Regions from separate parts of the Variovorax pasteuri genome, predicted to be linked through region 2. Evidence: riboswitches for the same ligand, from Rfam matches in the RefSeq annotation. Region 2 holds a riboswitch; the other holds the start of a gene.
The links. Region 2 has a riboswitch for S-adenosylhomocysteine ahead of metH (methionine synthase). Riboswitches for the same ligand answer to the same signal wherever they lie in the genome.
Positions count from the first base shown of each region.

Region 1: it holds a riboswitch for S-adenosylhomocysteine, as region 2 does, so the genes downstream of both, ahcY (adenosylhomocysteinase) here and metH (methionine synthase) in region 2, are expected to answer to the same signal.

Region 1 covers NZ_JBPJZS010000003.1:94,070-101,911, reverse strand. The annotation lists gene rplM (50S ribosomal protein L13) at 1-348, opposite strand, end outside; gene ACSFBM_RS13940 (23S rRNA (adenine(2030)-N(6))-methyltransferase RlmJ) at 569-1,522, shown strand; gene ACSFBM_RS13935 (septal ring lytic transglycosylase RlpA family protein) at 1,565-2,179, opposite strand; gene metF (methylenetetrahydrofolate reductase [NAD(P)H]) at 2,269-3,093, opposite strand; gene ACSFBM_RS13925 (TlyA family RNA methyltransferase) at 3,104-3,922, opposite strand; gene ahcY (adenosylhomocysteinase) at 3,995-5,434, opposite strand; S-adenosyl-L-homocysteine riboswitch at 5,509-5,577, opposite strand; gene ACSFBM_RS13915 (hypothetical protein) at 5,696-6,337, shown strand; gene phaP (TIGR01841 family phasin) at 6,503-7,000, shown strand; gene ACSFBM_RS13905 (alpha/beta fold hydrolase) at 7,017-7,842, shown strand, end outside.
Region 2 covers NZ_JBPJZS010000016.1:26,978-34,819, forward strand. The annotation lists gene ACSFBM_RS32770 (homocysteine S-methyltransferase family protein) at 30-1,085, shown strand; gene ACSFBM_RS32775 (SH3 domain-containing protein) at 1,255-2,013, shown strand; gene ACSFBM_RS32780 (LysR family transcriptional regulator) at 2,026-2,949, opposite strand; gene ACSFBM_RS32785 (PACE efflux transporter) at 3,051-3,488, shown strand; S-adenosyl-L-homocysteine riboswitch at 3,659-3,734, shown strand; gene metH (methionine synthase) at 3,814-6,528, shown strand; gene ACSFBM_RS32795 (ArnT family glycosyltransferase) at 6,592-7,842, shown strand, end outside.

The sequences.
Region 1 (7,842 bases), on a different contig from region 2:
GCCAAGCGGACCCTTGGGCAGCATGCCCTTGACGGCCTTTTCCAGGGCACGGCCCGGGAACTTGGATTGCATGTCGCGGAAGTTGGTGGCACTGATGCCGCCCGGGTAGCCCGAGTGACGGTAGTACACCTTGTCGATCGACTTGGCGCCGGTGACGCGCAGTTGCGCGGCGTTGATGATGACGATGAAGTCACCGGTATCGACGTGAGGCGTGTAAATGGCCTTGTGTTTGCCGCGCAAACGGAGAGCAACTTCGCTGGCTACTCGTCCGAGGACCTTGTCGGTCGCGTCAATCACAAACCACTCGTGCGTCACGTCAGCGGGCTTGGCGCTGAACGTTTTGGTCATGAGTTTTTCTCTTGAAAAGAGGGTTTGGCGAGCCCTTTTCCACGGTCGGCGTTCCTCTGATGGGAATCTCTTAGGTGGGTGAACCCCGCACCGCAAAACGGTTCGGGAGACTTCGCCGCGGGGCTACAAAAACGCTGCGAAGCCCTCGATTATATAAAGAATGGCCTTGCGGTGGCAAATTTGCATATGCGCGCCCCAACACCGTTACCATTCCCACCCTATGTTCAGTTACCGCCACGCCTTCCATGCCGGCAACCACGCCGACGTGCTCAAGCACACGGTGTTGATTGCCACGCTCGATCACCTGCTTGAAAAAGAGGCAGCCCTGACGGTCGTCGACACCCACGCCGGCGCCGGCCTGTACCGCCTTGACGGCGACTACGCAGGCACCAGCGGTGAGGCTGCCGAAGGCATCCTGCGCCTTCTTTCAGGCAAGAAAGAGCCCGCAACGCACGCGCCCGCTGCGAAGTCTGCTACCAAAAAGGTAGCTCCCGAGGCGCAAGCCCCGCTGGCCGACGCCATCGCCCGCTACCTGAGCGTGATCAGCGACTTCAACCCCAACGGCGGCGCACGCGTCTACCCCGGCTCGCCGTTCATCGTGCAGCACCTGCTGCGCGACCACGACAAGCTCAAGCTGTTCGAGCTGCACCCGACCGATTCGCGCACGCTGGACGCCAACATCGCCCAGCTCGAGGCCGGCCGGCAGATCGCCGTGATGAACGAAGACGGCTTCGGCAGCGCCACCAAGTTCCTGCCGCCGCCCTCGCGCCGCGCGCTGGTGCTGATGGACCCGAGCTACGAGATGAAGACCGACTACGGCCGTGTACTCGACTTCGCCGCCGAGGCGCTCAAGCGATTCGCCACGGGCACCTACGCGGTCTGGTACCCGATCATTCCGCGCCCCGAGGCGCACGACCTGCCGCGCCGCCTGAAGACGATGGCGACCAAGGCCGGCAAGTCGTGGCTGCACGCCACGCTGACGGTCAAGTCGAGCAAGATCACCAAGGACGCCGCCTCCGGCGAAACGCAGCGTCCGGGCCTGCCGGCCAGCGGCATGTTCCTGATCAATCCGCCCTACACGCTCAAGCCGCTGCTCGCGGCGGCGCTGCCCCAGCTGGCGGAGCGCCTGGGACAGGACCGCAACGCCACCTTCTCGCTCGAGTCGGGCGGCTGAGCCCGAGCCCGAGCCCGAGCCCCGCAGGCTTCGTTTACCGAGTCATCTGCGCTGACGCGCCGGAACGAGCGCCTTGCGCCGCGCCGGCACCTGCACCCTGGCACGCTGCTGCGGCTCGGCCGCCGACGCCACCGGCGCCTGCGCATCACCCGGCTCCACCTGCAAGCCACCGCAGCGCATGCCGTCGTGGTCCACGATGGTCAGCGCCACCTGCTTGATGCCCAGGCCGGTCAGGCCGATGCGGTCGGCCGCGGCGCGGCTCAGGTCGATCACACGGCCCATCGCATAGGGGCCGCGGTCGTTGATGCGCACCAGCACCTCGCTGCCGTTGACGAGGCTGCGTACGCACACGCGCGTGTTGAAAGGCAGGGTCTTGTGCGCCGCCGTCATGGCGGTCATGTCGAAGCGCTCGCCGCTGGCGGTCTTGCGCTGATGGAACTGGATGCCGTACCACGAGGCGCCGCCGCGCTCGAAGATGTCGCGCGGTCCGGCGTCGCCGGGCACGCCGTCGTCCGGCGTCAATTCGTCAGCGCCGGAGACGGCGAGGTCGTAGCGCACCGACGGCACGTTGGAGCGTGGCGCGGCACCGGGCGGCACCGCCAGCGCGCGCGGCAGCGGTTGCAGCTTGCCGCCTTCGGCGTCCGTGGCCGGCGGCATGGCGCAGCCGGCGAGCGCACAGCTCGCCGCCACGAAGACGAGGCGAAGCGCCCCGCGCAACGAGGCGGCCGCGCCTGCCGCGCTCCCTCTCAATCGAGGCGCTCCAGCACAGCCAGCGTCGCCGCCGACTGGTTCATCGTGTAGAAATGCAGCGCCGGCGCACCGCCGTCGCGCAGGCGCTCGCACAGGTCGGTCACCACGTCCAGGCCGAAGGCCTTGATCGACGCGATGTCGTCGCCATAGGCCTGCAGCCGCAGGCGCACCCAGCGCGGGATCTCGGCGCCGCAGGCGTCCGAGAAGCGCATGAGCTGCGTCGAACTCGTGATCGGCATGATGCCCGGCACGATCGGCGTGTCGATGCCCAGCTTGCGGGCGTCGTCGACGAAGCGGAAGTACGCCTCGGGCGTGAAGAAGTACTGCGTGATCGCCGAATCGGCGCCGGCCTTCACCTTGGCGGCAAAGGCCTGCAGGTCCGCTTCGGGCGAGCGGGCCTGCGGATGGATCTCGGGGTAGCAGGCCACCTCGATGTGGAAGTCGCGGCCGGTTTCCTCGCGGATGAAGGCGACGAGGTCGCTCGCGTACTGGAATTCACCGCCGATGCCGTAGCCGCTGGGCAGGTCACCGCGCAGCGCCACCAGGCGCTTCACGCCCATGGCCTTCAGCTCGCCGAGCTGCTCGCGCACCGTGGCGCGCGTGGCGCCAATGCACGAGAAGTGGCTCGCGGCGTCCACGCCCTCGGACAGGATCTCCTGCACCGCACCGAAGGTGCCGTGGTGCGTGGAGCCGCCGGCGCCGTAGGTGACCGAGCAGAACTGCGGCTTGCGCACATACAGCTGCTGGCGCGCGGCGCGCAGCTTGACCGCGCCTTCGGGCGTCTTGGTCGGGAAGAATTCGAAACTCAGCGGAAGGCGCACCTGCGTCTCCTTAGGAACCGTCGCTCGCCTTGGCAGCGCGCACGGCATGAATGAAAAACTCGCGGTTGCCGTCGCCCCCGGCGATCGGGCTGTCGAACCAGCGCAGCACACGCAGATCGAGCGCCTCGCAGGCGTCGTGCAGGCGCTTCTCGACCACCGGATACATCGATTCGTCGCGCACGATGCCGCCCTTGCCGACCTGGCCGGGCTGCAGTTCGAACTGCGGCTTGACCAGCATCAGCAGCTGGCCGTCGTCGGCCAGGAACTCGACCACGGCAGGCAGCACCAGCGTGAGCGAGATGAACGACAGGTCGCCGACGATCAGGTCGAAACGCGGATCGGCGGGCTGCTCGGACGCCTCGGCCTCTGCGCCCTCGTCACCGTCTTCATGCAGATCGTCCGCCGACAGCGCACGCGCATTGACACCCTCGATGGCCACCACGCGCGCGTCCTCGCGCAACTTCGCATGCAGCTGCCCGTGGCCGACGTCGACGCCGACCACCTTCGCGGCGCCGCGCTGCAGCAGGCAATCGGTGAAGCCGCCGGTCGACTGGCCCACGTCGAGGCACAGCTTGCCGGCCGGGTCGACGCCGCTCACCGCCAGCGCGCCTTCGAGCTTGAGCCCGCCGCGCGACACGTACCGGGCCTCGGCCGCATCGGCCAGCTCGAGCTCGGCCGATTCGGGCACTTCGTCCTTGTTCTTGACGACCTGGCGCCACGCGTCGCTCGTGCCCGCATCGCGCCAGCGCATGCCGCCGGCAATGAGCCGCACGGCCTGCGAACGCGACGCGGCCATGCCGCGCTCTACCAACAGTTGATCAGCGCGCATGAGCGAAGCGCCGGGCCGCCCCAAGCAAGCTCGCACCGCAGTGCGAAGCACGGAGGTTTTTCATTGCGCTGATCAATACCGGTACGTGTCGGGCTTGTACGGGCCGTTCTTGCTCACGCCGATGTAGGCGGCCTGCGCGTCGGTCAGCTCGGTCAGCATGGCGCCGACCTTCTTCAGGTGCAGGCGAGCCACCTTTTCGTCGAGGTGCTTGGGCAACACGTAGACCTTGCCGGCTTCATAGGCGTCGGGCTTGGTGAACAGCTCGATCTGGGCGATGGTCTGGTTGGCGAACGACGACGACATCACGAAGCTCGGGTGGCCCGTGCCGCAGCCCAGGTTCACCAGGCGGCCCTTGGCCAGCAGGATGATCTTCTTGCCGTCCGGGAAGGTGACGTGGTCGACCTGCGGCTTGATTTCTTCCCACTCGTACTTCTCGATCGACGCGACGTCGATCTCGTTGTCGAAGTGGCCGATGTTGCAGACGATGGCCTGGTCCTTCATGGCGGCCATGGTGTCGTGCGTGATGACGTCCTTGTTGCCGGTGGTCGTCACGAAGATGTCGGCCTTGTCGGCGGCGTATTCCATCGTCACGACCTTGTAGCCTTCCATGGCGGCCTGCAGGGCGTTGATCGGGTCGATCTCGGTCACCCACACCTGGGCGCTCAGTGCGCGCAGTGCCTGGGCCGAGCCCTTGCCCACGTCGCCGTAGCCAGCCACGCAAGCCACCTTGCCGGCGATCATCACGTCGGTCGCGCGCTTGATGCCGTCCACCAGCGATTCGCGGCAGCCGTACAGGTTGTCGAACTTGCTCTTGGTGACCGAGTCGTTCACGTTGATGGCGCGGAACTGCAGCGTGCCCTTGGCCGACATCTCGTTCAGGCGGTGCACGCCGGTGGTCGTTTCCTCGGTCACGCCGATGATCTCGGCGGCCTTGCGGGTGTACCAGGTGCTGTCCACGGCCAGCTTGGCCTTGATGGCGGCGTAGAGGATGCGTTCTTCTTCGCTGGTCGGGTTGGCGAGCACGCCCAGGTCCTTCTCGGCGCGCTGGCCCAGGTGCATCAGCAGCGTGGCGTCGCCGCCGTCGTCCAGGATCATGTTCGGGCCTTCGCCCTTCGAACCCTTGGGGCCGAAGTCGAAGATGGCGTGGGTGTAGTCCCAGTAGTCCTTGAGCGACTCGCCCTTGATGGCGAACACCGGCGTGCCGGCGGCGGCGATGGCGGCGGCGGCGTGGTCCTGCGTCGAGAAGATGTTGCACGAGGCCCAGCGCACTTCGGCGCCCAGGGCTTGCAGCGTCTCGATCAGCACGGCCGTCTGGATGGTCATGTGGATCGAGCCCGTGATGCGCGCGCCCTTGAGCGGCTGCGCCTTGGAGAACTCTTCACGGATGGCCATCAGGCCGGGCATTTCGGTTTCCGCGATGCGGATTTCCTTGCGGCCCCAGGCGGCGAGGGACAGGTCGGCAATCGCCTGGTCGGCGGTGGACACGGGGGTGGGCTTGAGAACAGCGCTCATGAGAACTCCAAAACTGGTTTGAAAGATGCCACTGCGTTCGGGGGTCTGACGGAAAAAGGACTCACCGCGAGAACAGCGGATGAGCGTGGTTGCGATGTGGTCCGAGCCTCACGCCTGACGGCGCTGCAACGCTCCTCGGAACGGCGGATTGTAGACGCGGCGCCCCGGCCCGCCAATCGCTCGGGTATCTCACATCACGGAAAGCGCGTTCTGCCGCACAGGCGTACATTGGCTCGCACCCAACCACGGAAGCCCCCGCCCATGTCGCTCACGCACTCCAGAATCCCCTCGGCCCTGCTTGCCGCAGCCGCCCTCGTCGCCACGGCCAGCGTCCCGGTCCTTGCCGCCGCGCAGAACGCCGACCCGGTGCGCATCCGCGGCACCATCGTGCGCGTCGACGCCAAGACCCTCGTGGTCCAGGACCGCGGCGGCGAGGTCGTCAGCCTCGCACGCCCGGCCGACATGCCGGTGTCGGAGGTCTACCGCATCAAGCTGTCCGACATCAAGCGCGGCAGCTTCATCGGCACCGCCGCCATGCCGCAGCCCGACGGCACGCAGAAGGCGATCGAAGTGGTGGTGTTCCCCGAGGCCGCGCGCGGCACGGGTGAAGGCCACAGGCCGTGGGACCTGCTGCCCGACAGCACCATGACCAACGCCACCGTCGCCGACCTGGCCGCGGCGCCGAAGTCGGTGCGCGGCGGGCAGCAGATGCGCCTGACCTACAAGGGCGGCGAAAAGACCGTCATCGTGCCGCCCGACGCTCCGGTGGTCACCTTCCGCCCCGGCACCGACGCACTGCTCGTGCCCGGCGCCAAGGTGATGGTGAATGCGCAGGAAAAGAACGGCACGCCCACGGCGCTGCGCGTCACGGCCGGGCGCAACGGCTTCGCGCCGCCGATGTAACCGGCACGCGGGGCAGGCGCCCCGCATCCGAGGGAAACCCCGCAGGATTTTTTGTCCGGGCGACAGGCTCGGGCGGCCCTGTGCGGCGTATCGTGGCGTCGGACTCCGGCCGCGAGGCAGGTTCCAGCCACCCATCCGTTCACCCGACACAGGAGATTGCGCACCATGGCCACTGCCAAGAAAGCCGCCGCCAAGAAGACCCCCTCCAGCAGCGAGAGCACCGCGGGCGCGAAGCAGGCGATGCCGAACGCCGCGGACATGCTCAATCCGCTGAAGGGCATGGCCGACCGGCTGCAGAACCTCAACCTGACCGGCGGCGCCGGCAAGCTGCTGGACAGCGGCCGCAAGGACCTGCAGGCGGTCATGGAAGCCAACGAAAAGTCCTACCAGGGCCTGCAGACCGTGGTGCAGCGGCAGACCGAGATGATCAAGCACGCCATCACCGAATGGCAGAGCGTCGCCAAGGGCATGCCGGGCAAAGACCCGAAGGAAAACTTCGCCAAGCTCGACGAACTCGGCCGCCAGTCGTTCCAGCGCGCCATCGACGACATCAAGGAACTCGCCAACCTCGCGGCCAAGTCGCAGGCCGACGCGTTCGACGTGGTGCGCCAGCGCATCCAGTCCAACGTAGACGAAGTGACCAAGCTGCTGCAGCGCAAGTAAGCCGGAACCCGCCGCCATGCCCCCGGCAGCAGCCCCGCCGCCCATCGAGCGGCGCACGCGCGTCAACGGCATCGAACTCGCCTGGGACAGCTTCGGCGACCCGGCCGCCACGCCGCTGCTGCTGGTCATGGGCCTCGGCGCCCAGATGGTCGCCTGGGACGACGCGTTCTGCGCGCGGCTCGCCGAAGCCGGCCGCCATCGCGTGATCCGCTTCGACAACCGCGACATCGGTCACTCGAGCTACCTGACCGAGCTCGGCGTGCCCGACATCCAGCTGCTGATGCACCAGGCCATGGCCGGCCGGCCGCTGCAGGTGCCCTACACCCTGCGCGACATGGCCGGCGACTGCGTCGGGCTGCTCGACGCGCTGGGCATCGCGCGCGCCCACGTCGTGGGCGCCTCCATGGGCGGCGCCATCGGGCAGGAGCTGTGCATTCACCATGCGCATCGGATGCTGTCGTTCACCAGCATCATGTCGACCACCGGCAACCCGGCCCTGCCGCCGCCCACGCCCGAGGCGATGGCGGTGCTGTTCTCGCCCTCGCCGACCACCTTCGAGGCCTACCTGCCGCACTACGCCAAGGTGTGGCGCGTGCTGCGCGGGACCGCGGACTTTCCGCTCGACGAGGCGCGCGACACCGAGCGGGCCCAGCTCGTGTTCCTGCGCGGGCTCAACCCGCCCGGCGTGGCGCGCCAGTTCGCGGCCATCCTGGCCTCGGGCAACCGCAAGCCCGCGCTGCACGACGTGCAGGTGCCCACGCTGGTGATCCACGGCGAGGCCGACCCGCTGGTGCCGGTGGCCTGCGGCGTCGACGTGGCCGATGCGATTCCCGGCGCAACGC
Region 2 (7,842 bases):
GCCATGGGCCGCTTCCTACAATCGGGGGTATGAAGAAGCCCATCGTCTACACCCGCGGCCAGGCACTTGCCGGCATCCTCGAAAAGCGCATCGCCATCCTCGACGGCGCCATGGGAACGATGATCCAGCGCTTCAAGCTCACCGAGGCGCAGTACCGCGGCGAGCGCTTCAAGGACTTCGAGCGCGACGTGAAGGGCAACAACGAGCTGCTCTCGCTCACGCGCCCCGACGTGATCCGCGACATCCACGAGGCCTACCTGGCCGCCGGCGCCGACCTGATCGAGACCAACACCTTCGGCGCGACCACCATCGCGCAGGAGGACTACAAGATGGCGCACCTGGCGCGCGAGATGAACCTCGAGTCCGCCAAGCTCGCGCGCGCGGCCTGCGACAAGTTCAGCACGCCCGACAAGCCGCGCTTCGTCGCCGGCGCCCTCGGGCCCACGCCCAAGACGGCGAGCATCAGCCCCGACGTGAACGATCCCGGCGCGCGCAATGTCGACTTCGAATCGCTGCGGGCGGCCTACTACGAGCAGACCGAAGCGCTGGTCGAAGGCGGCGCCGACGTGATCCTGGTCGAGACCATCTTCGACACGCTCAACGCCAAGGCCGCGCTGTTCGCGGTGGACGAGTATTTCGACAACAGCGGGCAGCGCCTGCCGCTGATCATCAGCGGCACCGTGACCGACGCCTCGGGCCGCATCCTGAGCGGGCAGACCGTCACCGCCTTCTGGCACAGCGTGCGCCATTCGCAGCCGCTGGCCATCGGCCTGAACTGTGCGCTGGGGGCCGCGCTGATGCGCCCGTACATCCAGGAACTGGCGCGCGTGGCGGGCGACACCTTCATCAGCTGTTACCCGAACGCGGGCCTGCCCAACCCCATGAGCGACACCGGCTTCGACGAGACGCCCGACGTCACCTCGCGCCTGCTGCACGAGTTCGCGGCCGCGGGGCTGGTGAACATCGTGGGCGGCTGCTGCGGCACCACGCCGGACCACATCGCGGCGATCGGCAAGGCCGTGGCGCCGGTGTCGGGCCGCGCGCTGGGCAGCAACAGCGCCGGCTTCTACCGCGAAGCCGCCTGAAACTGGCTCGCCCCCAGGCTTCGCGCACTTCGTGTCGCTGCTCCTTCCCCCTGCCGGGGGCAACACCTGAGGCCCGGCGAAGCCGGTTCCTCGGTGTTTCGCGAATAAGAGTTTTGGGCTGATTGACGGGTTTTGGCGGTGCGCCTAGGCTGGGCGCAAGGAGCTTTTCATGAACCGGAACACCTATCGCTGGATCGGCATCGGCGCGGTTGCCGTGGTCCTTCCCCTCGCGGCGCAGGCGCAGCAGGCCTTCACGCGTGGCGCCGTCAACCTGCGCGCCGGCCCGTCGGGCGACTATCCGCTGGTGGCGCGGCTGGCGCCGGGCCAGCCGCTCGAGGTGGTCGGCTGCACCAATGGCTACGGCTGGTGCGACGTGGTGCTGCCCGACGGCGGGCGCGGCTGGGTCTGGTCGCGCAGCCTCGACTACGCCTACCAGGACCAACGCGTGCCGCTTGCCACCTACGGCGCGGTGATCGGCGTGCCGATCGTCGGCTTTGCGATCGGCAGCTACTGGGCCAACCACTACCGCGACCGGCCCTGGTACGGCGACCGGCGCTGGTGGGGGAACCGGCCACCGCCGCCGGTGGCGGGCTGGCGTCCGCCGCCGCCGGTCAGGCCGGGCTGGCAGCCGCATCCGTGGCAGCCCGGGCCGGGCTTCCGGCCACCGGGCCCGGGCTTCCGCCCGCCGCCAGCGCCGGGCTTTCGTCCCCCGCCGGCGCCGGGGTTTCGCCCGCCGAACGACCCCGGGTTCAGGCCGCCCCGGCCGCAGCCGGGCTTTCGCCCCGGACCGCCGCCGGGCAGGCCCCACCCGGGTGGCGGCGGCGGGCGCCCGCACGGTGGCGGGCCGGGAGGCGGAGGCCATGGTGGCGGCGGGCACGGCGGGCACGGCGGGCACGGCGGGGGCCATGGCGGCGGCCACGGCCGGTGACGCACCCGGGCGCTAGAGCCCGCCGGTCTTCACGCCGCACTCCCCCGCCACCTGGCGGTTGCGTGCAATCAGCGCCACGAAGCGCTGCGCGCCCAGCCCGAGCGGCCGCTCGCGCGACCACACCACGTCGACCCACAGGTCCAGCCCATTGCTGAGGTTCTCGAACGGAATCTCGATCAGCGCGCCGGCCGCCACGTGCGGCTTGGCGAAGTTGCGCTGCAGCCAGCCCCAGCCCAGCCCGGCGGTAATCAGGCTCAGCGCGGCCAGCGCGTTGTCGGTGCGCCAGACGTGGCGCGCGAACACGAAGCGCGGGTCGCTGGTAGTCAGGTCGCGCCCGGCCACGACGATCTGCCGGGTGTTCGTCAGGTGGTCCTCGCGCAGCCGGCCGCCGTTGGTGGCGAGCACGGGGTGGTCGGGCGCGATGACCGCCACCATCAGGTCGCTGCCCACCTCCTGAAAGCCTTCGCGGCCGTCCAGGCTGGGGCGCTCGAACACCAGGGCCAGCTGCGCGCGGCCGCTGTGCAGCAGCGCCAGCGCATCGGCCTGCGGCGCGGCCAGCACCTCGACCTGCAGCAGCGGATGCTCGCGTGCCAGCTCGGCCAACGGGCCGCTCCAGGGGGCGGCCAGCAGCTCGGGCGCGATGGCCAGCGTGAGCCGGTCTTCCAGCCCCTGCGTGAGCGCCAGCGCCTGCACCTGCAACTGCCGCAACTGGGAGGCCAGCAGTCGCGCCTGGGGCTCCAGGGAGCGTGCGGCGGGGGTGGGCTGGGGCTCGCGGCCGCTGCGGTCGAACAGCGGCAGGTCGAGCTCGGCCTCCAGGTTGGCGATGGCCATGCTCACGGCCGACGGCACCTTGCGCAGCGCCCGCGCCGCGGCCGAGAAGGAGCCGTGGTCGATCACGGCCAGGAAGACCTCGACGTTGTCGCTGGAGAAAGCCATGGCGCTAGATCTATCAATAAAACTGAAACAAGTTAACTTTTTATATCAGCGAATGACACATAAAGTCCAGTCATCGCAGTCACGAACCAAGAGAAGAAGTCATGCAGGGCATTCAACGTCGCATCGTCTACATCAGCCTTTATGAGGGCATCGCCATCGTCGCGGCCAGCGCGGGGCTGGCCTTGATGACGGACGCCGGGCTCGGCCATTCGGGCATGCTGGCGGTGGGCGCCTCGGTCATCGCGGTGATCTGGAACCTGGTCTTCAATGCGCTGTTCGAGCGCTGGGAATCGCGCCAGGCCGTGCGCGGGCGCAGCGTGCGCCGCCGCATCGCCCACGCCATCGGCTTCGAGGGCGGGCTGATCGCCTTCCTGGTGCCGATGTTCGCCTGGGGCCTGGGCGTGTCGCTCTGGCAGGCGCTGGTGATGGACCTGGGCCTGGTGGTGTTCTTCCTGGTCTACACCTTCGTCTTCAACTGGGCCTTCGACCGGGTGTTCGGCCTTCCGGCGTCGGCAATGGGCGAGCCACAACCAGCGTAAGCCTGCGCTTACTTAGCCGCCATCGGGGGCCGGCTTTCGCGGCCGGCAGCGCGCATGGCCAAGGCAGCGCTCAGCCGCAGGCGCCCGGTGTCTTTGAACAGGGTGGACGCGGGCGAAGTCGGGAACTGGGGTTTTCCCCGGCCCCATTCGAATCGCCCTAAAATGCGGCCCTTCCCAAGGAGCGTTGCAGCGGTGGGCCTCACAGGCCGGCCGTCAGGCTTGGGGCGACAACGACGCTCGCCTGTTCGACTCTTCCGCAGGTGAGGCCATGTCCCAGATTTCCGCTCCAGCTACCCCCGATTCCGCGCCCCTGGCGCCCCCGCCCATGAAGCTGTCCGGTCTCGAACCGGTCGCCATCGGCGAGGGCACGCTGTTCGTCAACATCGGCGAGCGTACCAACGTCACCGGCTCCAAGGCGTTCGCGCGGATGATCCTGAACGGCCAGTTCGAAGAGGCCCTGGCCGTCGCGCGCCAGCAGGTCGAGAACGGCGCCCAGGTGATCGACATCAACATGGACGAGGCCATGCTCGACAGCAAGGCCGCCATGGTCCGCTTCCTGAACCTGATTGCCAGCGAGCCCGACATCGCGCGCGTGCCGGTGATGGTCGACAGCTCGAAGTGGGACGTGATCGAGGCCGGCCTGCGCTGCATCCAGGGCAAGGGCATCGTCAACTCCATCTCCATGAAGGAGGGGGTCGACAAGTTCAAGCACGAGGCCAAGCTGGTGCGCCGCTACGGCGCCGCCGCGGTGGTCATGGCCTTCGACGAGAAGGGCCAGGCCGACACCTTCGCGCGCAAGATCGAGATCTGCGAGCGGGCCTACCGCATCCTGGTGGACGAGGTGGGCTTCCCGCCGGAAGACATCATCTTCGACCCCAACATCTTCGCCATTGCCACCGGGATCGAGGAGCACGACAACTATGCGGTCGACTTCATCAACGCGGTACGCTGGATCAAGCAGAACCTGCCGGGTGCCAAGGTGTCGGGCGGCGTGAGCAACGTGAGCTTCAGCTTTCGCGGCAACGACCCGATGCGCGAGGCCATCCACACCGTGTTCCTGTACCACGCCATCCAGGCGGGCATGGACATGGGCATCGTCAACGCGGGCATGGTGGGCGTGTACGACGACCTGGAGCCCACGCTGCGCGAGCGCGTGGAAGACGTGGTGCTCAACCGCCGCCCGGACGCCGGCGAACGCCTCGTCGAAGTGGCCGAAACCGCCAAGAGCGGCGCCAAGGACGAAAGCAAGCGCCTCGAATGGCGCGGCACGCCCGAGAGCCCGGTGCACGTCAACCAGCGGCTGTCGCACGCCATGGTGCACGGCATCACCGACTTCATCGTGGAAGACACCGAGGAGGCCTACCAGCAGATCCTGGCGACGGGCGGTCGTCCGCTGCACGTGATCGAAGGGCCGCTCATGGACGGCATGAACATCGTGGGCGACCTGTTCGGCGCCGGCAAGATGTTCCTGCCGCAGGTGGTCAAGTCGGCGCGCGTCATGAAGTCGGCCGTGGCCCACCTGCTGCCCTACATCGAGGAAGAAAAGCTGCGCGACGAGGCGGCGGGCCGCGACGTGCGCACCAAGGGCAAGATCATCATCGCCACCGTCAAGGGCGACGTGCACGACATCGGCAAGAACATCGTCACCGTCGTGCTCCAGTGCAACAACTTCGAAGTGGTGAACATGGGCGTGATGGTCCCGTGCCACGAGATCCTGGCGCGCGCCAAGGTCGAGGGCGCCGACATCGTGGGCCTGTCGGGCCTGATCACGCCCAGCCTCGAAGAGATGCAGTACGTGGCCGGCGAGATGCAGCGCGACGACCATTTCCGCATCAAGAAGATCCCGCTCATGATCGGCGGCGCCACCACCAGCCGCGTGCACACGGCCGTGAAGATTGCGCCGCACTACGAAGGCCCCGTGGTCTACGTGCCCGACGCCTCGCGCAGCGTGAGCGTGGCGCAGTCGCTCTTGAGTGACCAGGCCACGGCGTACATCGACGAGATCAACGCCGACTACGACAAGGTGCGCACCCAGCACGCCAACAAGAAGCAGGTGCCGATGTGGCCGCTGGCCAAGGCGCGCGCCAACAAGACGCCCATCGACTGGTCGAACTACACGCCGCCTTGCCCCAAGTTCATCGGCCGGCGCGTGTTCAAGAACTACGACCTGACCGAGCTCGCGAAGTACATCGACTGGGGCCCGTTCTTCCAGACCTGGGACCTGGCCGGCCCGTTCCCCGCCATCCTGAAGGACCAGGTCGTCGGCACCGAGGCCGTGCGCGTGTACGCCGACGGCCAGCGCATGCTCAAGCGCCTGATCGAAGGCCGCTGGCTCAGCGCGGCCGGCATCGTCGGCTTCTGGCCCGCCAACACGGTGAACGACGACGACATCGAGCTCTACACGGACGAGACGCGCAGCGAGGTGGCGCTCACCTGGTACGGCATGCGCCAGCAGACCGAGAAGCAGGCCATCGACGGCGTGATGCGCCCGAGCCGCTGCCTGGCCGACTTCGTTGCGCCCAAGGCGAGCGGCCTGAAGGACTACGTGGGCATGTTCGCCGTCACCGCCGGCCTGGGCGTCGAGAAGAAGGAGAAGTACTTCGCCGACGACCTGGACGACTACTCGGCCATCATGCTCAAGGCCCTGGCCGACCGGCTGGCCGAGGCCTTCGCCGAGTCGCTGCACCACCGCGCGCGCACCGACCTGTGGGGCTACGCGGCCGACGAGGGCCTGAGCAACGACGAGATGATTGCGGAGAAGTACCGCGGCATCCGCCCCGCGCCCGGCTACCCGGCCTGCCCCGACCACAGCGTGAAGGGCCCGATGTTCGACCTTCTGGCCTGCGCGGACATTGGCATGACCCTGACGGAAAGCCTCGCTATGATGCCCGCCGCCAGCGTGAGTGGTTTCTACCTGAGTCATCCCGATGCGACGTACTTCAACGTCGGCAAGATCGGGCACGACCAGTTGCAGGACCAGGCCGCGCGGCGCAAGCAAAGCGAAGCCGAGCTCGAGCGCCTGCTGGCGCCCAATCTTTGAAGATCCTTTGAACCTGCCGGCCGGCGTGGCCGCCCGGCACCGGGAGTTGTTATTCAGAAGCTGATGTTTGCAGCCGCGCACTACGCGGCATTGGCGGTTTTCGTCTTCAGCTGCTGGGGTTATGGCCGCGCACTGCTGGCCCGCCTGGCGCCGCCGCCGCGCCGCGACGTGGGGCTCGAAGCGGCCGTGGCCGTGGCGCTGGGCGTGGGCCTTTTCATCTGCGCCTTCCAGGCGCTGGCCATCTTCGCCGCCTTCAAGACCGGTGCCACCGTGGCCCTGGTCGTGGCGGGCTTCGTGGCAGCGGCGGTCCAGCTGCCACCCTGGCTTCGCCAGCGGCGTGCCCTGCGCGCCAGCGAGCCTGCCGCGGCGCCGTGGACCTACGTCGAGCGCGTCGCGATGATCGCGCTGGCCCTGGTCGCGATGCCCGCGCTGGTCGCGCCGCTGGCCCCGCCGATCGCCTTCGACGAGCTGATGTACCACCTGCCCTATGCACGCCAGGTGGCGCAGCAGGGCGCGCTGGGCATCCACGACTGGTTGCGCTACCCCTGGTTCCCGTACAACTACAACCTGCTCTATGCCGCCGCGCTGCAGGTGAGCGACGACGTGCTGCCGCACTTTCTCAATGCCCTGGCCGGTGCGCTGTCGGTGACGATGATCTACCGGCTGGGCATGCTGCACGCCAACCGGCTCACCGCCTGCATCGGCGCGGCCATCTGGCTGGGGCTGGGCGACTATTCCAATGCGCTGATCGACATGGGCGTGGCGCTGTTCGTGCTGTCGGCCTGCGTGGCGCTGTGGTGGTGGCGCGAGTCGGAGCCGGGCCTGCCCGCGCGCATCGGGCGCGGGGCCCACGGCGGCCTGCGCTGGCTCGGCGTGGCCGCGTTCTTTCTCGGCGTGGCGGCCGGCTCGAAGTACCAGGCGCTGATCTTCCTGCCGCTGGTGACGCTGTTCGTCATTCGCCACGAGCGCCGTCCCAAGGCCTGGGCGCTGGTGTTCGGCTGCTTCCTGCTCCCGTGCGTGTACTGGTACGCGCGCAACGCCGTCATGACCGGCGACCCGTTCAACCCCATCGGCGCGCGGGTGTTCGGCTTCACCGAGTGGACGCCGGCCGACTACGTGCAGCAGGTGGCGGACGTGCGCGATCACGCGGCGCTGCCCAACGCGCTGCTCTGGGCGGTGTTCTTCGCGCCGTTCAGCGCGTGGTGGAAGCGCTCGGCCGCGGTGCGCGCCGCCGGCTGGTTCTGCCTGTACTCGGTGGTGGTGTGGGTCGTGACCTCGCGCTACCCGCGCTACCTGACGGCCTCGTTCCCGCTG